2 regions of the Bradyrhizobium sp. JHI2711 genome follow, and region 2 is predicted to be linked to the other one. Evidence: riboswitches for the same ligand, from Rfam matches in the RefSeq annotation. Region 2 holds a riboswitch; the other holds the start of a gene.
The links. A riboswitch is a leader RNA that binds a small molecule or an ion and turns the genes downstream of it on or off. The one in region 2 is predicted to bind cobalamin.

Region 1: linked by a shared signal. The riboswitch ahead of metE (5-methyltetrahydropteroyltriglutamate--homocysteine S-methyltransferase) and the one ahead of ACTEK7_RS07910 (DUF1636 family protein) in region 2 are both predicted to bind cobalamin.

Annotation. Positions count from the first base shown of each region.
Region 1 is NZ_JBPZPT010000001.1:2,543,440-2,554,015, forward strand. It holds gene ACTEK7_RS11910 (hemerythrin domain-containing protein) at 862-1,461, shown strand; gene metE (5-methyltetrahydropteroyltriglutamate--homocysteine S-methyltransferase) at 2,727-5,072, opposite strand; cobalamin riboswitch at 5,173-5,375, opposite strand; gene ACTEK7_RS11920 (hypothetical protein) at 5,787-6,062, shown strand; gene ACTEK7_RS11925 (nodulate formation efficiency C protein) at 6,405-7,187, shown strand; gene ACTEK7_RS11930 (thermonuclease family protein) at 8,970-9,692, shown strand; gene ACTEK7_RS11935 (carbonic anhydrase) at 9,703-10,446, shown strand.
Region 2 is NZ_JBPZPT010000001.1:1,662,863-1,673,438, reverse strand. It holds gene ACTEK7_RS07950 (ABC transporter substrate-binding protein) at 1-622, opposite strand, end outside; gene bluB (5,6-dimethylbenzimidazole synthase) at 744-1,376, opposite strand; gene cobS (adenosylcobinamide-GDP ribazoletransferase) at 1,381-2,163, opposite strand; gene cobU (bifunctional adenosylcobinamide kinase/adenosylcobinamide-phosphate guanylyltransferase) at 2,160-2,663, opposite strand; gene cbiB (adenosylcobinamide-phosphate synthase CbiB) at 2,784-3,725, shown strand; gene cobD (threonine-phosphate decarboxylase CobD) at 3,737-4,702, shown strand; gene ACTEK7_RS07920 (cobyric acid synthase) at 4,691-6,139, opposite strand; gene cobO (cob(I)yrinic acid a,c-diamide adenosyltransferase) at 6,147-6,782, opposite strand; cobalamin riboswitch at 6,823-7,044, shown strand; gene ACTEK7_RS07910 (DUF1636 family protein) at 7,139-7,513, shown strand; gene cobW (cobalamin biosynthesis protein CobW) at 7,510-8,559, shown strand; gene cobN (cobaltochelatase subunit CobN) at 8,559-10,576, shown strand, end outside.

The sequences.
Region 1 (10,576 bases), 880 kb from region 2:
CGCGAGCCGAGACCTATGATCCGGGCTAGACCCCAACTCGGTCCACATGCGTACTTATCGCATGATCATCAAGCACGTCACCACGCCAGCGTACATCGATCAGGATGCCGTCAACATCGGCCCCGTCACCTCCGCGGCCGACCGATGCTGACGAGGATCAAAGTCAAGGCGCCGAACAAGACTTCCTGCGGCGAGCCGAAAGTGGCGATGGACGACAACGTTTCGGCTGGCTGGAGCTCTTCAGGGGTACGGCAGTGCGCGGCCGACGAAGCCAGCATGCAGCTTCGTAATCCGATTTGAGCATGTTTGAGCAACCAAGTGACCGCGTCGCCCCATACACGCCCCGCTCATGGACTTACGTGTAAATACTTAGGGGCTTCTACCTAGGGAAAACATCCAAATTTCCAATTCGTCAGGAGCAGCCAATCTGCGTCGAATCGACGTTGGTAAGATAGGGTCCGCCATGCACGCCCAGGCCGCCAGTTCTAGCGAGACGAGACGCCATCCGACCAGCGTCTTGCGTGGGCGACCTCATCGTCGTGAACCATTTGGCATAATTCCGAGACCGAAGCGTCTCACTCCCAATAGCGAGATCTACCGCGAAGACCAGGCAGCCCAATACCTCTATCAGGTGGTTTCGTGCGCTGTGCGGTCGTGCTGCGTAACGACGGACTGCCCAGGAGCTTTGTGCAACACTTCAGCTAAGTTGATTTACGCCAGCTCAAATTGAAGCGCGCTACTTTTTGCGTCGAATGGCGCGGACAAATCGCAGCCCCGCGAAGGACACCGAATTCGGCTTGGGCAGTCTTGCAAATGGCAGAAATCGCTTCCAGCCTAGATTGTGCCTCCAGGAACACCGCAATGATCATCGATCTTCTGCTTCGAGAGCATCGCAACATTGATCTTCTTCTGGTCGCTCTTCAACGCGAATTGGAGATTTTTGAGAAGGGGATCCGGCCCGATTATGAGGTCATTCGCGCGATTATCAGCTATTTCGAGGTTTACCCCGAGGTGTACCATCATCCACAGGAAGACTTGATTTTTTTCAAGCTCAAGTCTCGCGATCCGGAGGCAGCTGCAATCGTCGGCGATCTCGCGCTTGAACACCAGGAAGTCGTCGACCGTTTGCACCACTTCGCGCGAGCTATTGACGCTATCCTCGCGGATCGTGACCTCTTTCGGCAAGACGTCGGCAATATCATACGCGACTTTATAGTACGCGAGCGGCACCACATGATGTGGGAAGAACGAGATTTCTTTCCCGCCGCTCTGAAGGCTCTCTCGGCTAAGGATTGGACCGAAATCGCTTCCGCCCTCACCAATGATGGAGATCCGCTGTTCAGCGAGACAGCGGCAGCGACTTCCGATGCGCTAAGAGCGCATATTCTGCAATTGGAGCAAGAAGCTGAGGCCGAACGGAGCTCGGTCGCGTTGTCGTCCGCCAAGGCCGGCAATCCGTGACACAGCGCCGAGACGGACGGGCCGTATTGACGCGGCCGTTTGACAGCAGGAAGTGGACCTCATGCTCATTCTGTCGAAAGAAAATGGGGGTGCTCGCGGGCACGTAGGCTGCCGCCCCCCCCCCCAAAATGGCTTCTGCGCAACGTGATCGCTTCCTCGACCACCGGCGCAAACAGCATGGCGGAGCCTAGCTGAGCTCTGGTTCCGGCACCACAATGTAAACCTCGCAGGTCTGTCAGTTGCGCAGTGATATCGCGCGAAACGGACGCCTCTCGTGTCCGCCGACCGATGAGGACGGACGATTGCCGCCGCGCGGGTGCGGCGAAGCACCCACTCCTTGAGCCCCGCCCCATACGCTCTGAGACATCCGGCCGCAGCCGGTCCTACTCACTGCACGCGAATGCGAGGCACTGCCAGTCCCGGGTACGTTCAGCACCAACAGCAAGGCGCTGGACGTGGATCGCCACGACCAGTTCTGGCGCAATTGGATTTCAACAACCTATGGGGATCCGCATCGTAAATGATGCTCGTTCCTGACGCGTGACCGCTTCACGCGATCCTACATACGTGTATGCGGCGTGCAGCATGCCCTCCCATTGGCCTTGGAGCGGCCATAGGCATCGGCGACACTCCGTAATCAGGTCCAGAAACCTCTGTTTGAGATCTATGAGCGGACCATGCGGAGGGTGTCACGAGCTTGATGATGCCGCGGTGCCGATAGGGTGCTCCTCAGCGCCCAAGCCGAAACCCGACTATCGGGTGGAACCGGTCGACCAAGGACTGCCTTAAGCAAGGTTCAAATTTAGCAACCGCTTATGCATTGGATAAGCTTGCGAGATCCATGGAGCCGGGCTTACGTCGCCCTGATCGAACATAAGGCTCCAGGCAGGAAAGCGCACCGAGTTTGCTGTCCTGCGGCGACCGCCCGGCATGCCCCCTCGCTGCTGTCGTAATCGTGCCGACGTGCTCATGAGCGACAAACCTTGGTGTAGATTCTAACTCTCAGGCTATACGGTCGCATACCACGGCATAATTGAGCTACGCTGATCTTGTGCTTCAACTCGGCTCAGATTTTCGGCGAATGTCCTCGCCGTGATCGAACTGGCGGCTTCGCCGATGGAAGTCCGCGCGAATGCGTCAGCTTCGCTCCTCCCAGACTTTCGCCCGGCCCGCTAAGCGGGGCGGGGCATTTTTTATGTTCCTAAGGCTCCCGCGCAAATGACCACAAGCGGATCAGCTTTGTCGAAAAGAGACCGAAGCCCGGATCAACGGCCTCGCGGATCGAATGCAGCGCGCAGTTCGCGGGCGGCAGTGACCATGTTCGCTAGCGCTGGCCGAACCTCCTCCCATTTGCGCGTCTTCAGGCCGCAGTCTGGATTGATCCAGAGCTGCGAATCCTGCAGCCGCGTCCGAGCCAACACCATCAGCTCCTTCATTTCGCTCGTCTCGGGAACGCGTGGAGAGTGGATGTCGTACACGCCCGGCCCGATCTGATTTGGATATTCGTAGTTCCTGAACGCGTCGAGTAGTTCCATTTTCGAGCGCGATGTCTCGATCGAGATGACATCCGCGTCCATTGCAGCGATCGCACCAATGATGTCGTTGAACTCCGAGTAGCACATATGCGTATGAATTTGCGTTTGATCGGCGACGCCCGATGAACAGATGCGGAAGCAATCGACGGCCCAGTCGAGATAAGCCGCCCACTCCGATCGACGCAACGGCAATCCTTCGCGGACTGCAGCTTCGTCGATCTGGATCATGGTCGCACCAGCATTCTCGAGATCGCGGACTTCGTCTCGGATCGCGAGCGCAATCTGGCGGCAGACCTCGCTTCTGGGAATATCATCCCGAACAAAGGACCAGTTCAAGATCGTCACCGGTCCGGTCAACATCGCTTTCATCGGCTTCCTTGTTAGTGATTGCGCGTAGCGCCACCAGTCCACGGTGATAGGCTTCGGCCGTGCTACATCGCCAAACAGGATCGGTGGCCTGACGCAGCGCGAGCCGTAGGACTGCACCCATCCGCTCTTGGTAAATACGAAGCCGGCGAGTTGCTCGCCGAAGTACTGCACCATGTCATTGCGCTCAAACTCGCCGTGCACGAGGACGTCAAGACCGATGTCCTCCTGCCAACGTACGGCGCGCGCAGTCTCCTCCTTGAGGAACTTGTCGTATTGCTCGTCGCTTATCGCACCTCGCGCATGCGCCGCACGGGCATTCCGGATCTCTGTGGTCTGCGGAAATGATCCGATCGTCGTGGTAGGAAAAGCCGGTAGTCCGAATCGATTGCTTTGGATCTCGGCCCGACGGGCAAATGGGCTCGCGCGCCGACACATGGTCTGGTCGATCGCTCTCATCCGGACAGCGACATTGGCATCACGGATTTTCGGCGAAGTCCGGCGGACAGTCGCGGCACCTTCCGACTCGGCAAGAGCTAACGCAACATTCTGGTCGCCTGCGAGTGCACGCGCTAGGATCGCAAGCTCCCGCATCTTCTGGACCGAGAAAGCAAGCCAGCTCTTGACGTCGGAAGCGAGGCCGGTCTCGAGTTCAACATCGACCGGCACATGAAGCAGCGAGCAGGATGGGGCGATCTGTACACGATCCTTGCCGAGCTTCGCAATCGCGGGTTCGAGCCGCTGGCGCAGCGACGACAAATTCGACCGCCATACATTCCGACCGTCGACGACACCGAGCGACATGACGAGATCACTTCGGCCGCCAGCGATGATCTGGTGCAACAACTGTGGCGCTCGAACCAGATCGAGGTGCAGCCCGGCAACTGGCAGGCTCAAGGCGGTGTCCAGATTGTCGCCGAGGTCGCCGAAATAGCTGGCAACCATGAGCTTGATCGCCGGCCCCTCCTTGGCGAGCCGGTCATAGGCATGTCGCAAAGATTTTCGCGTCCCCTCATCCAGATCAAGAACTAGGCTGGGCTCGTCGAACTGAACCCAATTTGCCCCACGTTTGGCCAATTCCTGCATAACCTCGATATAGGGCGGTATCAGTTCATCCAGCAGTGAGAGTGGCTGGAACGTGGGATCGGGACTCTTGCCGAGCTTTAGGAATGTGACCGGCCCGATCAGGACGGGGCGGGTCTGAAAGCCAAGGGCCTTGGCTTCCTCATACTCCTCGATCGGCTTGCGAGAGCATAGCCTGAAAGTCTGTCCCCTGTGAAACTCGGGGACCATATAGTGATAGTTGGTGTCGAACCACTTGGTCATCTCCTGCGCGGGTGCGCCAAATCCGCGCGGTCCGTGACCGCAACTCGCTTCCTGGTCGTCGCATTGTGAACCGCGGGCCATGGCGAAGTATGTCTTGAGCGAAACGGATTCGGCTTTCGAGGCGTAGATCTCCGGGATGGCGCCAACCATGACACTTGTGTCGAGCACCTGGTCATACAGCGAGAAATCGTTCGATGGAATGACCGTGACGCCGATAGATTTCTGACGGGCCCAATTCGCGGCACGCAGGCCAGCTGCGTCCTCGAGCAGCTGCTGTTCGCTGCTTTTTCCGGCCCAGTAGCTTTCTAGAGCGACTTTGAGCTCGCGCCTTGGACCGATGCGTGGCGTTCCGAGCGTGGCAACAGGGAGGGAGAGAAGAGACATAGCGTTAACCCATGTTGGGGGCAAAGGCCATGGCGGACGCAGGCAGGGGAAGTCGCGGTGCGACGGCTGCTTGGCGCACCACCGGGACACCCCGCCCGTGGACGAATATAGTGTCGGGGCAGGTCTCCTGGCTCGCAGGTCATCGCTGCTGTCCGGCCTTCCCGAAGCCGCGCAGGCTTCAGTGACGTCGTTGGACAGCGGCTCGCCGCTCACAGTTGCGGGGGCAGCGCCGGCATTTTCACCGGCTTCCCTCTTAGCTCCGGATCAAATGGAAACCGGAGAACCTCGACGACTTGGATTATCGGCAAGAGCAGTCTTCCGTCAACCTCTCAGATCATGTCTCAAGCTGATGCTGCGACATCTGCTACGCGAATGACCGTGCATCTCTAGCATTGAGATGATGTAGCAGTGCTCTCCAATCAGCGATACCGCAATGAGCATCGCAGTTGCCCGCGGGTTGCACGCCAGATCGGTGGAAAGGACAAATGCGGCTTGCGCGGTCGGGGCCGCTGCCTCGAGCAGAACGCATTTGTCGCCAGTCCCAGCTTCCCAGCGGTTTTTCGAGCACGCGCGCCATCCAGCCACCTTCTCGACCAACAGGATCAGTGTTGAATAGGCCAAGACACCTGGCTAAGCCAGCAACTTACAACTTACCCGGGCAGCACGTTTGATTTGCGGTGCCAGCCACACCCCAAATGCTCGGCGAAGATCGGCTTGCCGTCGTTCGCCATCGAGTACAAAGCGCGCCTGACTGAGGCTGTTCTCGACTTCCGGAGCGCCGGACGTCGCGAAAGGAGCGCCAAACGCGCCATGGCCCCTTGGCCGAAAGTGCCCGAAGGCATGGCAGCGATCAAAAGCCCACATTCCGGCAACGATAACCGAACCACACGGTTCAATGACGGCAAACGTGCTGCCACTTCTCATCAGGAACTTGGCACCGAGGCGTTCCGCTGTGCCGTCGAACATCCGGTGCGTGACGGGGATGCATAAGCCGTGCTGGAGAGGTTGAACGGAAACATCGAGACATGCGCCAGTCGGAAAGTCGACAAAGAGGACACAAAACCGGTGCGAATTGCCGTCTATTATCTGGCACGAAGAATGCACGTCCTCTGCCTGCCCAGTCCTCCTGCTGGGCATGTCCAGCACAGCAAATTGAGGCTGTCGGTGGCAGTGAAGTTAGCGGCGCGTGACATAGAGGGGAGCGCCTGCTCGCACGGGAAAACCAGTGGTCGCCCCGTCGCGTCGCCGCTAACTTCTTGCGCTCGCGCATAACAGGTTGAAGGTTGCCTGCTCTGGAATGACGTGTGGATGAGACCGGATAGGCCGACGGTTATGAAGAAAACGTCAGGAAGACGCGCGCTATGGCTTTGGCTCGGTCGATCCCTGATCTGCCTGGCCGGGCTGGCTGCGACGAGCAACACTGTTCGCGCTAACGACAGCCCCCTTGTCGAAAGAGTCAAGTCAACGTGGCGAGCGCAAGACGGTGAGACAATAGAACAAGTTATCTCCAACGTCTCGAAGGTGGCACAGTTCGTCCCTCGGATGTGGGGCGTCGCTGAACTTGACCAAAATGAATATGTTTTTGTTTCTTGGACCAGGCACCGGGATGATAAATCAGACGAAGAGTACGTTATCACCTGGAAGGTCGCGCTCGACGGGACGATTGAACTTGCGTCGACCTATGCGAAGCCAATGGAATTGGGCTGGCGCGCCTTCGCGCTCTCGTTGATCGCCAGTGAAGTCAAGGATGGCGAAAGGGACGCAAATCTTGGCTTTCTGCATGACCCGGCCAACTTCAACTTTGTGACGACCATGCAAGGTCGGCTCGGTGATCTTCTGCGGCAGGGCAGCTGCACTATCGTTGATCCTGTTGGAGTGGACTACTTGCCGAAGCAGAATGACAAGCCGACCGAGAAAGGTGATCTGTGGCGCGTTTTGCTTGTGGTGAACTGTAATATCCCAGGGCCCCGCTATTTTACATACAACGGGGTCATCACTTTCGAGAAGAGCGAAGGACAAGATTGGGAGCCGCAATCCTCCTTTGCCAAGCGTATCGCGGCTTTTCCTCCTGGCTCCTGGTTCGCTCGCATGGAGCCAAAGGAACGGGAGGATTAGAAGGGAGCTAAAGGCCTCGGTAAATGATCGCGCAGAGCAAGATCGCGCCGTAGCTCCTGCAGGGCCGAACGCCTCAGAGCAACGGCAAGACTATCAGCTCTAAACTCTCCGGTGTTTACACCTTGAACAGTCGCGAGCTTTCCCGCGGCCTTCAGCCGGCCATCGAGAAAATGGGGCAGCACGATTACCTCCGATTCTTTCTGCGAGGAGTCGAGCTCAGCGGCGCGTGCCGCCTTGCGAGAGGCGGCTTGACCTCGGCGCACCCCACGCAGTGGAAGGACACCATTTGCGAGAGAACCAGCTCTCCATGCCATTCTTCACGGGACTGGGCCTGCAGATGCCTCGGGCCCAAGCCCGATCCGGCGTGCGAACCGCGCATCGCGCGACTGACTGGCACCCGCAAGAGCGTGACCATTCCGAGGCCGAGGTGGCACGCGGGATCGACTGCTGCGACGAAACCGGTTAATAGGGTAATGGGGCAGTGTTAGCGGCCCCGGCTTGACCACCGGTCCTTCGAGTGCCCCCAACGAGGAGCCGGAGCCGTGCGCGAGGCATCGAAGACCGGACTGAGTCGCCCGCTAGATTTCCTCGCACGCATTCGTCTGCGCATCGTAGATCCGGATTTGAAGCATGGGAAAGCGCTTCTTTAGTTCTGCTCCACCTGCCCTGGCGCCGTCTTTGGTTGCGAATTCAGCTCTGAGTCGGCCATCCACTTCAAGCGCGTAAGAAGAGACGGGCAATTCCCGGGGGGCTGAAACCATTTCATTTCCATTGGGTAGTGAGGTGGCTCAGAATGATGTGTAGCTTGAGTCGGCCATACCACACCAGAGCTACCTGCTCGGATGCCGCGATGGGCCTTGTGGATTGACGCCTCGCACCGAATGGCATCAGGACGGCACTCGCGATCGTCCGAACACGCGGGCGGCTTACCCCTCGCCGGTGCGTATACGAAGTAGCCACGGCTCCACATGGTTGTCCTTAAATTTTCCCGGCGCAAACGCATGCCCTCATGCCGTGCTGGGTAACTCTCAACACGTGAGTACGGGGAAGCGCACAACGAAAGAGCGGCCGCCAGTCGCGCCGACCGGGTCATGAAAAATCCTGGCCTTCTCCGAACGGGGCCGCGGCACCACCCGACCATCCCGGCTGGCTCTCAAGAGAGCTCCTGGTTTTCCGCGGTTTGCGCAAACGATACCGATTCACTTGCGCTGCGAGCGTTGAGCTGGACTCCGTGGCGCCTTTCGTCCAAATCTCTGATAGGACGCGAGACCAGATTTCTTTCGAACGTCGGTCTTTCCGTGGCAAGAACTTAAAATGTCATCGCTCTCGCCGAAACCGTCGGCAGCCTTCTGTGTGCCGATGGGGGTTGGCACAAAGCATAGCCAGGTTGCTGTCCTCCACGCCTGACTTCCACTCGACTGTCACAATTCACAGGCGCTTTTCTTCTTCAATCGCGTGAGAAACAGCGTTCCGAGGCTCGGCTTTCTCCCGCATGCCGAGTTGGCGGCTGAGCGATGGGGATCTCCTCCTCAGGCCGAGAGAGGGTGCTGTGCGCGCCCACTGAGTGAGACCGGTGAGGCTCGAAGGATACCGCGATACGCACACCGGAAGAAATCGCTTGAACCTCACGCAGCGTCAGGTCGTAGCTTGGAAATGAGGGCCAAGCTTTCATAAAGCAAACGTCGAAAGATGCGGCCCGATAACGGACATAGTGCGTTTAAGCGTCGAACGCGGCGCCGGATCGCACGTGAACATGAATCAAGACGAAAGGCTATTGTCGGAATGAAACACCGCGTAATGATGGTCGCATTGTTGGCTGTCATCACATCTCCGGTCTGCGCGGCGAAGCTCAGCGGCCCTCCGCGCATCCTCGACGGCAATACGATCGAGCTCGAGAAAACCACGCTTCGGCTCTCAGGCATCGACGCTCCTGAGACTGACCAGATTTGCCTCGACGCCCACGGCCGGAAATGGGCTTGCGGCGTGGCTGCTCGCGACGAGCTTATCAAGCATTCGAACGGACGAACGTGGGATTGTCATACCACAGGAGTTGATGAATACGGCAGGTCGCGTGGCCGTTGCTTCATCGAAGGCGAGGACGTGAACGCCTGGATGGTACGCTCCGGCTGGGCACTATCGTCGCCTTCTGCCAATACGTACGTTATCTATGAGGTTGTGGCGAGCAAAGCCTATGCGGGGCTGTGGTCGGGGGCGTTCATCGCGCCCTGGGACTGGCGTCGCCGCAACAAGGGGACGATCATCATCGGCGCGAGCTCGGTTCCGATCGACGCTCAGGAGCTCCTGCTCGGATCCGCTTTGCTATCGGACCCGCCCTCGTCAGAGTGTCTGATAAAAGGCACCGTGGGCCACAACGGCGAGCGACTTTATCACTTGCCCGGGCAATTCGGTTACGAACAAATCGACATGACGAAGAAGCCCGGTGAACGCTGGCTCTGCAGCGAATCGGAAGCCGAAGCGACCGGGTGGCGCAAAGCCGCGCGATGAGGTGAGATGCATGCATGCAGGCCATTATCCGAATATGTCCTATCTGACCAAGATCGCGCCTTCGCGCCGCTCGCTGTTGCTGTTCGCTGTTTCGGCGGCTTGCCTGCGGCTTGACAACAACATTGTCGATGCGAAGGAAGCAAAAACGCCGCCCAAGCCGAATAACCTGCTCTCGCCGGATGCTGCCCTGAAGCGGCTGATGGAAGGTAACGATCGTTATGTCCATGGCGTATCACGAGGCGACGATTTCAAGCGCGAGCGCTCTGTTTTGGTGGATGGGCAAAATCCATATGCCGCGGTTCTGAGCTGCGCCGATTCTCGCGTGGCGCCTGAACTTGTCTTCGGCAGCGGACTCGGTGATCTGTTTGTCTGCCGCCTCGCCGGCAACTTCGCCAACGATGACACGGTCGCCAGTATGGAATATGCGGTCGCCGTGCTGAATACGCCGCTGATCCTGGTACTTGGCCACGATCATTGCGGTGCGATAGACGCCACGATCAAGTCGCTCCACGACGATAAGCCGCCGCCGGGGCACATTTCATCCCTCATCGCTGCGCTTGCGCCTGCAGTAACAGCATCTCGCCAGCAAACAGGTGACACGTTCGCAGAAGCAACCCGACGAAATGTAGTCGATAATGTCAACAAACTTAAATCGACGGGGCCGATTCTCAACGCGGCAGTTGAGCAGAACAGACTGAAGGTCGTCGGGGGGCTATATCGGCTCGACACCGGCAGGGTCGAATTGCTGAGCTGACGCTGGCACCTTCGCGCGGCCAGCTGGTCGTTTGCCGCCTGATACAGGGCTTCATCGAGTTCCGCGCAATTCGCTCGTGCATCGGCTGCATCAACTGCACCGAGTACAATCAGCTCCACAATTGTTATAG
Region 2 (10,576 bases):
CCTCCTGCTCGATCGATTCGAGGAAGAAGCGTCCGCCGCGCGGCGTGGTCGCGGGGTTGAACAGGATGCCGACGCGCGCGACGTCGGGCACGGCCTCGCGGATCAGCTGGAGCCATTTGCCGCCCATCTCGGCGCTGCTGTTGGTGAAGCCGGTGGCGTTGCCGCGGGGATGCGCGAGGCTTTCGACGAAGCCGTTGCCGACCGGATCGTTCGCGGTCGCAAACACGACCGGGATGGTCTTGGTGGCGGCAAGGACGGCGGCGGTCTCGATCGTCGACCCCGTCAGGATCACGTCCGGCTTGAGGTCGAGCAATTCCTGGACGGCCATCTTCAGCCGGTCCGGCGCGCCGAAGGTGGAACGGAGCTCGAGGCGGAAGTTGACGCCTTCGACCCAGCCGCGCTGCCGCAAGCCGGCGACGAGGTTGCCCAGGCGAGAGCTCGCGCTGTCGATCATGCCGCGTCTGGTCAGCTCGTCGTCGAGCGGCAATGCGGTGAGCGAGGCGACGATCCGCATACGATCCGGCGTTGCGCCGAGCGCGATCCATCCCGCGACCGATGCAGTCGCGAGGCGAATGAAGCCGCGGCGATTGACCGCCGAGGAAACGAAAGATCGCCCCGTCATGGACTACGTTGCACGATCGCCTTGCTTTGCTCGATGCTTAGCGCGAAAGCGGGGTGCCCACAATCGACGAAAGGCGCATGTGAATGTTCGTTCGCAGGCTTTCGATCTGGTGCCCGGCGGCCTAGCGCCGCAGCGTGAACGCGTCCGCGCTGCGCCGTTGCTCCCATTTCGCCTGCTCCAGCTCGGGCCGGTCGCACTCGATCTCGGGATAGCCGATGCAGAGATAGGCGATGAACTTCCAGCTGTCAGGCACGTCGAGAACAGCGTGCATGCGCGCAGGGTTCAGTATCGACACCCAGCCGAGGCCGATGCCCTCGGCGCGGGCGGCGAGCCACATCGCGGTAATGGCGGCGACCACGGAATATTCCGTCGTTTCAGGCATGGTCGCGCGGCCGAGGCCGTGGCCGATGTCGCTGCCCATGTCGGCGAACACGGCAAGATGGCCGGGCGCCTGCTCGAGGCCGGACAGTTTCAAGGTGGCATAGCGGGCGGCGCGGTCGCCGGAGTAGCAGCTCAGCGCGTCGGCATTGCACGTCCTGAAATCTTCGACCACGGCGCGGCGCGTTGCAGCATCATTGACGATCACGAAGCGCCAGGGCTGGCTGAGGCCGACCGAAGGCGAGAGGCAGGCGGTCTCGATCAGGCGATCGATCGCCCCCTCCGGCAGCGGATCGCTGCGGAAGCGGCGCACGTCGCGGCGCCACACGAACAGCTCGCGTAAGTGCTGGCGGAAGCTATCGTCGAACTCGACCATGAGGTCATCGCCCCATTTGGAAGGACGCCGCCACCAGCAGGATCAGGATCTCGCCCGTCTGCTCGAACGCGCCGAGGATGTCGCCGGTCTGCCCCCCGATTTGGCGGATGGCAAGCCGCGCCAGCAGCAGGCCGGCCAGTGACAGCAGGATCAGGCCGACCAGCGCCTTGCCCGGCCCCAACGTCAGGGCAAGCGCAAGCGTTCCAAGCGCGAAGGCGATGGCCACGCTGCGCCCGGGCGGCGCCCCGGCGCCGGCAGAGAGGCCATCAGGCCGCGCCGACGGGACTAGCGACATGAAGGCCGGCAGGCCGGCACGGGCAGCAACGTGCGCCGCGCACAGCGCGAGCATGACGGCCCATGGATTTGCGATCGTCGCAAGCGCGCTCCAGCGCAGGCCGAACGATAGGATCAGGGCGCAGACGCCATAGGTCCCGATCCGGCTGTCGCGCATGATCTCGAGCTTGCGCTCGCGCGTGCGGCCGCCGCCGAGGCCGTCCGCGGTGTCGGCAAGTCCGTCCTCGTGCAGCGCGCCGGTGATGAGGGCGGTCGTGGCTAGCACAAGGAGGGCGGCAAGGCTCGGCGTCAGTCCGAAGCGAATGGCGATCTTGTAAGTGAGGGCGCCGGCGAGGCCGACCAGCAGTCCCGCGACCGGCAGCGCCCACATTGCCCGCGCAACGGCGCCGTCGCCCGCAGGCTTCGAGGATGCCACCGGCAGGATCGTCACGAACGATGTCGCCATCTTGAGATCGGCGAGGATGTCCTTGAGGTGCTCGGCGCGCGGGATCATTTCAGCTTCAACGGCAGGCCGGCGACGACGAACTCGACCTCGTCGGCGACACCGGCAATGATCTGGTTCATGATTCCGGCGGCATCGCGGAAGCTGCGCGCCAGCGCGTTGTCGGGCACGATGCCGAGGCCGACCTCGTTGGTGACGAGCACGACGGGGCTGTTGAGGCGGGGCAGCGTGTCGGCGAGCTCTCTCACCTCTCGCTCCCAATCGCGCGCCGCATGCATCAGGTTGGAGAGCCACAGCGTCAGGCAGTCCACCAGCCTCGCGCCGCCACCTTCGGTCGAGAGCAGCGCGGGCACGAGATCGAGCGGCACCTCGCGCTCGATCCAATCGGCTCCGCGCCGCGCGCGATGTCTTGCGATGCGTTCCTGCATTTCGCCGTCGAGCGCCTCGGCCGTCGCGACGTAGACGGGCTGGCCGGCAAAGCTGCGCGCGCGCGCCTCCGCCCGGGTGCTCTTGCCCGATCGCGCCCCGCCGGTGATCAAGATGATGGCCATAAAGGTCTCCTGCCGCAGCACTAATCATCAAACGCGGCCAAAGACAAAGCCGAAATCAGGCAGCGAGGGGCTTGCGCTCGGCCGCCGTCTTGCGCAACAGGGGCGGGACAGGAGCTGGATGTGGACTTTGCGGGCGCGATGGTGGTGGCGATGGCGGTGGATGCCCTTCTGGGCTGGCCGGCGTGGCTGTTCGCGCGGATCGGGCATCCCGTCACCTGGCTGGGCGGGCTGATTGCCGGCATCGACACCGCCTTGAATCGCGCGTCCGATCCGCCGGCGTTGCGCCGAGCCGCGGGCGTCGCCGGCGCGCTTGCGGTGATCGCGCTCTCCGCGGCGCTCGGCTGGGCGCTGCAATCACTGCTTCCTTCGGGCTGGATCCAGATCGTGCTGATTGGCATCCTGGCCTGGCCATTGGTCGCGCTGCGCTCGCTGCATGATCATGTGGCTGCCGTCGCCACGCCCTTGCTGGCCGGCGACGTTGCCGCGGCGCGCGACGCGGTCTCGCGCATCGTCGGCCGCGATCCCGCAAGCCTCGATGAGGCCGGCATTGCGCGCGCGGCAATCGAGAGTCTTGCCGAAAACACCTCCGACGGCATCGTCGCGCCGGTGTTCTGGGGCGCGCTGTTGGGCTTGCCCGGTATCCTCGCCTACAAGGCGATCAACACGCTGGACTCCATGATCGGCCACCGCAGCGAACGACACGAAGCCTTTGGCTGGGCGGCAGCGCGCATCGACGATGTCGCCAATTTCATCCCGGCGCGGCTGACCGGATTTCTGTTCGTGCTGCTGGCACCGCAACGGTCGGAGGCATTGGCGTGCATGACGCGCGATGCGCGCCGGCATCGCTCGCCCAATGCCGGCTGGCCGGAAGCGGCGATGGCGGGCGGACTCGGCGTGCGGCTCAGCGGCCCCCGCATCTATCACGGCAACGCGACCAACGAGCCCTGGCTGAACGAGGGTGCGCGCGATCCGCGCGCCGCCGATATCACCGAGGCGCTGACAGTCTATCGTCGCGCCATGCTGCTGGTCGCCGGCGTGCTTGCGATCCTGGCTTTCGCGTGAAACAACGGGGCATGCGCGAGCACGGTGGAAATCTCGATCTGGCCCAGCGGCGTTTCGGCGGACGCGCAGAGGATTGGATCGATCTGTCGACCGGGATCAACCGGGTGCCCTATCCCGTGGGCGAGGTAAGCGCACGCGCGTGGAGCGCGCTGCCGTCACGCTCCGAGATCGAGGCATTGCATCAGGCGGCGCGGCACGGCTACCGCACGAGCGCACCGATCGTTGCGATGGGCGGTGCTCAGGCCGCCATTCAATTGCTGCCGCAACTCGCGGCGCCGGGGCGGGCGCGCATCCTCGCGCCGACCTACAATGAATACGCCGGCGTCCTGTCGGCCGCCGGCTTGGATGTCCACGAGATTACGGAGTTCGATGCGCTGGCGGGTGCAGACCTCGCCATCGTCGTTAATCCCAACAATCCCGACGGGCGGTGCCATTCGCGCAAGGATCTGCTCGCGCTGTTGCCGCGCGTCGGCCGTCTCGTTGTAGATGAGAGCTTTGCCGATCCCGATCCGCAGCTGTCGCTTGCACTGGACGCGGATCGACCAGGACTGTTGATCCTGCGTTCCTTCGGAAAGTTTTATGGGTTGGCCGGCCTGCGGCTCGGCTTCGCCATCGGTCATGCCGCCGACATCGACAAGCTTGCCGCCGTGTCGGGTCCATGGCCTGTTTCGGGCGCGGCGATCGAAATCGGCTGTCGTGCCTTGCGCGATCAGACTTGGGCCGAGGCGACGTCGGCGCGGCTCGCGCGCGACTGTGTTCGCCTCGATGCAATGGCGCATTCGCGAAGCTGGCGGCTCATCGGCGGCACACCGCTGTTTCGCTTGTACGAAACGGGCGACGCGGTGGCTGCGCAGGAGAGGCTCGCGCGCAGCCACATCTGGTCCCGCGTGTTCGCGCAACAGCCGACATGGCTGCGCCTCGGGCTCCCCGGCAGCGAAGCCGAATGGACGCGCCTTGCCGAGGCCCTAGCGCGCTAGCGCGAGCAGGCCTTCGACGTCGAGATGCTTTTCGATGTGATCGGCCAGCGCCTCGAGCGCGCTTTCGACGCTGGCGTGATAGGGCTCGTCGCCTGCGGGAATGTCGAGTTTGGCGAGGTAGGCCTTGCGGAAATCATCCGACGTGAACAGGCCGTGCAGATAGCTGCCCTGCACACGGCCGTCCCTGGAGATCGCGCCTTCTGCCTCGCCGTCCAGCTTGGCGAAGGGGCGGGCGCGATCCGGGCCGTCGGTGTGGCCGATATGGATCTCGTAAGCCTGGATCGGCTGATCCGTCGCCGCATGCACGGCCGCAACACGTGTCAGCGTTTTCTGCGGGCTCATCACCGTCTCGACATCGAGAAGCCCGAGGCCCGGCGTGTCGCCCGCAGGCCCCTCGATGCCTTCGGGGTCTGCGACGCTGCGCCCCAGCATCTGATAGCCGCCGCAGAGGCCGAGCACGTGGCCGCCGCGGCGGTGGTGCGCGAGCAGGTCGATGTCCCAGCCCTGCGCGCGCAGGAAGGCGAGGTCGCCGCGGGTGGATTTTGAGCCAGGGATGATGACGAGGCGCACGTCGCCCGGGATCGCCTCGCCCGGGCGCACCATCACGAGATCGACGCCCGGCTCGAGCTTGAGAGGATCGAGATCGTCGAAATTGGCGATGCGCGATAGCGCCAGGCAGGCGATCTTGCATTGGCCCGGCTTGCGCGCATCGCGCAGGCCGAGCGCGTCTTCGGCCGGCAGCTCGCCGGCACGCGGGAACCAGGGCAGCACGCCGAGGCCGCGCCATGCAGTCTTTTGCTCGATCAGCCTGTAGCCGTCGTCGAACAGCGTGGGATCGCCGCGGAACTTGTTGATGACGAAGCCAGAGATCATCGCGGCATCGTCGGGGTCGATCACCGTCCTGATGCCGACCAGCTGGGCGATGACACCGCCACGGTCGATGTCGCCGACCAGCACGACCGGCACATTCGCCTTGCGGGCAAAGCCCATATTGGCGATGTCGGACTTGCGCAAATTCACCTCGGCCGGACTGCCGGCGCCTTCGACCAGCACCAGATCGGCCCGCGCCTTCAGCCGTTCAAAGCTCTCCAGCACCGCGCCCATCAGCGACGGCTTCATCGCCGCGTAGTCGCGCGCGCGTGCGGTCGCGATGCGCTTGCCGTGGACGACGACCTGCGCGCCGACATCGGTCTCGGGCTTGAGCAGCACCGGGTTCATGTCGGTGTGCGGCTCGACACCGGCGGCGAGGGCCTGCAGCGCCTGGGCGCGGCCGATCTCACCGCCATCGACGGTGACCGCGGCGTTGTTCGACATGTTCTGCGGCTTGAACGGCAGCACGCGCAGACCACGGCGCGTAAAGGCGCGCGCGAGGCCGGCGACGATGAGCGACTTGCCCACGTCCGAGCCGGCCCCCTGAATCATCAACGCAGGTGCCATCGTGCCTTCAAAACTCGACGCCGGCCTGCGCCTTGATGCCGGAACGGAACGGATGCTTGACCAGCGTCATCTCGGTGACGAGGTCGGCGATCTCGATCAGCTCGTCCTTGGCGTTGCGACCGGTGAGCACGACATGCGTCATCGCAGGCTTTTGCGTCGTCAGGAATTCGACGACTTCGGCGATGTCGAGATAGTCGTAGCGCAGCGCGATGTTGATCTCGTCGAGCACGACCATGCGCAGCCGCTCGTCGAGGATCAGCTCCTTGGCCTTCTCCCAACCGGCGCGCGCTGCAGCGATGTCGCGGGCACGGTCCTGCGTCTCCCAGGTGAAGCCTTCGCCCATCGCGTGGAACTGACAGAGTTCGCCGAAATGGCCGGTGAGCAGGCGCCGTTCGCCCGTATCCCAGGCACCCTTGATGAATTGCACCACCGCACAAGGGAAGCCATGCGCGACGCAGCGGACGATCATGCCGAAAGCCGAGGAGGATTTGCCCTTGCCCGCGCCGGTATGGACGATGATCAGGCCCTTTTCGCCGCTCTTGGTCGCCATGATCTTGTCGCGAGCGGCCTTCTTCTTCGCCATTTTGGCGGCGTGGCGGGCGTCGGTTTCCTCGGTCGTGTGGGTTTCCGGTTCAGGCGTCATCGGTCCCGGTCCTTCGGCTTGACAAGTGGCGGCCACCGGCAAATGGTGGCCTGGCGTTGGTTCCTGTCCTATGACAGGCGAAGAGGGAATGCGATAGGGTCCGAATCCGCAAAGATTTGGGTCCAAACTGCAGCCGCCCCCGCGACCGTGACCGGAGAGATGCCCGAAGCCACTGATTCCTTTTGGAATCGGGAAGGCGGGGATCGAAGGGCCAAAACCCTGCTCCGCAAGCCGGGAGACCTGCCAGCGCGACGAGTTTTGGACCGGCGGACGGGGTGTTCCGCGACGGGGAAGCGGGCCTTTCTGGAGAATGGTCCGTGCGCCTCATCGCCTCCCGCTGTTATCTGGAAGAGGCGATGACCGTCACACTTCATGTCTGCATCACCTGCCGCGCCGGCCAGACGCTCGGCGAGGGCGAGACGACGCCCGGCAAGCGCCTGCATGGCGCGATCCTCGAGGCCGGCGTGCCCGAGGGCGTCAGCGTGGTTCCCGTCGAATGCCTGTCGGCGTGCAGCCAGGGCTGCTCGGTCGCGCTCAGCGCGCCCGGCCGCTGGTCCTATGTCTATGGCCGCCTCTCCGATGCGAATGCGCAGGACGTGGTCGCAGGTGCTGCGGCCTACGCGGCGGCGCCCGACGGAATCGTGCCCTGGCGCAGCCGTCCCGAAATCTTCCGCAAGCAGTCGCTTGCCCGTATTCCCCCTGTTACCGTCGTGCCGGAGGCCGCTGAATGAACTCGCTCGCAAAAGTCCCGGTTACGGTCGTCACGGGTTTCCTGGGCTCCGGCAAGACGACGCTGATCCAGCATCTGCTCAGCAATGCCGGCGGCAAGAAGCTCGCCGTGCTCGTCAACGAGTTCGGCAGCGAAGGCGTCGACGGCGAGATCCTGAGGTCCTGCGCCGATGCGAACTGCCCGGAGGAGAACATCGTCGAGCTCGCCAATGGCTGCATCTGCTGCACCGTCGCCGACGATTTCATTCCGACCATGGAGCAACTCTTGGCGCGCCCGGTGCGGCCCGATCACATCCTGATCGAGACCTCGGGCCTGGCGCTGCCAAAGCCGCTGCTGAAGGCGTTCGACTGGCCGGAGATCCGCTCGCGCATCACGGTCGACGGCGTGATCGCGCTGGCCGACGCCGAGGCCGTCGCGGCCGGCCGCTTCGCGCCGGATCCGGCTGCGGTGGAAGCGCAGCGCGCGGCGGACGACAATCTCGATCACGAGACGCCGCTGTCAGAAGTGTTCGAGGACCAGATCGCCTGCGCCGACATCGTGCTGCTGACCAAGGCCGACCTTGCGGGCGCAGCCGGAATCGAAGCCGCAAAGGCGGCGATCACAGCCGAGATGCCGCGCCGCGTGCCGATGCTGCCGGTCACCGATGGCGCGATCGACGCGCGCGTCATCCTCGGCCTCGGTGCGGCCGCCGAGAATGATCTCGCCGCGCGGCCATCGCATCATGACGGCGAGGAGGAGCACGAGCACGATGATTTTGCCTCGGTCGTGATTGACCTTCCGGAGGTCGCCGACATCGACGCGCTGGTCGCATCGGTCCAGAAACTGGCGCGCGAGCAGAACGTGCTGCGGGCGAAGGGGTACATCGCGGTCGCTGGCAAGCCGATGCGCCTGTTGTTGCAGGCGGTCGGCGAGCGGGTGCGCCATCAGTTCGACAAGCCCTGGGGCGCGGGTCTCAGACAGTCGAAGCTCGTCGTGATCGGCGAGCATGGCGATATCGACGAGGCCGCCATCAAGGCAGGACTTGGTCTTTCAGGACTTGGTATCTGATGCACGTCGTCTTCCGCGAGAGCCGCGGTCTCGAGGAGACCGCGACGCCAAGAGACATCGGCCAGGACCCGGCCGATCTCGTGGTGCTCTCGTATTCGGATTCCGATTTGGCCGCGTTTGCGGCCGGCTGGCGCCGCGGTCGGGGCAGCCTGCCGTCGCTGCGGCTGGCCAATCTCGCGGAGCTGCGGCATCCGCTGTCGGTCGACACCTATATCGAGCGCACGCTGTCGCAGGCCCGCGGCATAATGGTGCGCCTGATCGGCGGGGAATCCTATTGGGCGTACGGGCTTGCGGCGCTCCAGCAACTCGCGCAAGAGCGCAACATCGTGCTCGCCGTGCTGCCGGCGGACGGCCGCGACGACGCGCGGCTGGATGCGTACTCGACCCTGCCGGTCTCGACGCTGCGGCGGCTCAAGGTGCTCTGCGACACCGGTGGTCCGGTCGCCGCGCAAGCCGCGATCGCGCAGCTCGCGCTGGCCTCAGGCCTTTATGCCGGCCCGGTCATCGGCGAGATGACCGTGCCCGAGATGGGATTCTATGATCCCGCGCGCGGTGTCATTGCCGCGCCAGTTGGCGAGGGCAAGCCGCGCGCACTCGTGACGTTCTATCGCTCCTATCTCACGGCCGCCGATACGGGGCCGGTCGACGCCTTGATTGCGGCGCTGCGCGAGAAGGGATTTGACGCCTACGGCGTGTTCGTCACCTCGCTGAAGGCGCCGGGCGTTGCCGACTGGCTGCGCGCGCATCTGGCGCAACATCCTGCGGCGGCGATCGTCAATGCGACGGCGTTCTCGGCCCTTGGCGATGACGGCACGACGCCGTTCGATGCCGCGTCCTGTCCGGTGTTCCAGGTCGCGCTCTCGACGGCGCGGCGCGAAGATTGGGCGGAATCACTGCGTGGCCTGTCGCCCGGCGATCTCGCGATGCATGTCGTGCTGCCGGAGGTCGACGGCCGCCTGTTCGCAGGCGTGGTGAGTTTCAAATCGGCCGGTCAGCGCGATCCCGATCTGCAATTCGCGCATCTAGCGCACAGGCCCGACGAAGAGCGCGTCAACGCCGTTGCCACGCGCGTCGCGGCTTGGCGTCGCCTCGCGGAGAAGCCCGCCGGCGAGAAGCGGCTGGCGATCGTGCTCTCGAACTATCCGGGCCGGCCGCATCAGATCGCGCACGCCGTCGGGCTCGACGCGCTGGCGTCGGTCGAGGCGTTGATCTCCGATCTCGCGGAGGTCGGCTTCGACGTTGCGCCGGTCGATGCGCTCGGCGCAAAACTATTGAAGCAGAGCTTGACCTGGAGCGTCGCCGAATATCGCACGGGGCTGGCGCGCCTGCCGCAATCCTTGCAGCACGATCTCGTGCAGGCCTGGGGCGCACCGGAGAACGATCCGAGCTGCCGCGACGGCGCGTTCTACTTCGCTGCGATCCAATGCGGCCGGTCGATCATCGCAGTCCAGCCCGAGCGCGGCGATGCGGCCTCGCGCGATGCCGATTATCACGATCTCGCCCGCACGCCGCGCCACGCCTATGTCGCGTTCTATCTCTGGCTCCGGCAGCAAGGCTGTGATGCCGCCGTGCACATGGGCGCGCACGGCACGCTGGAATGGCTGCCCGGAAAATCCGTGGCGCTGTCGCAAGCGTGCTGGCCGGAAGCGCTGATCGGCGACCTGCCCGTCATTTATCCCTTCATCGTCAACGATCCCGGCGAGGCCGCGCAGGCCAAGCGGCGCATCGGCGCGGTCACGATCGGTCATCTGCCGCCGCCGCTTGAGACATCCGCGGTGCCGGAAGGTCTACGTCGGCTGGAACGGTTGCTCGATGAGTATTCGACCGCTGACGGCCTCGATCCCGCCCGTCGCCAACGCCTGATCGCGGCGATCCGCGACGAGGCGCGAGTGGCGGGCCTCGAAGACGATCTCGGCCTCGATGCCTCGGCAGCACCAGCCGAAGCCATCCCGCGAATCGACCGCTTCGTCTGCGATCTCAAGGAGAGCCAGTTCGGCGACGGCCTGCACGTGTTCGG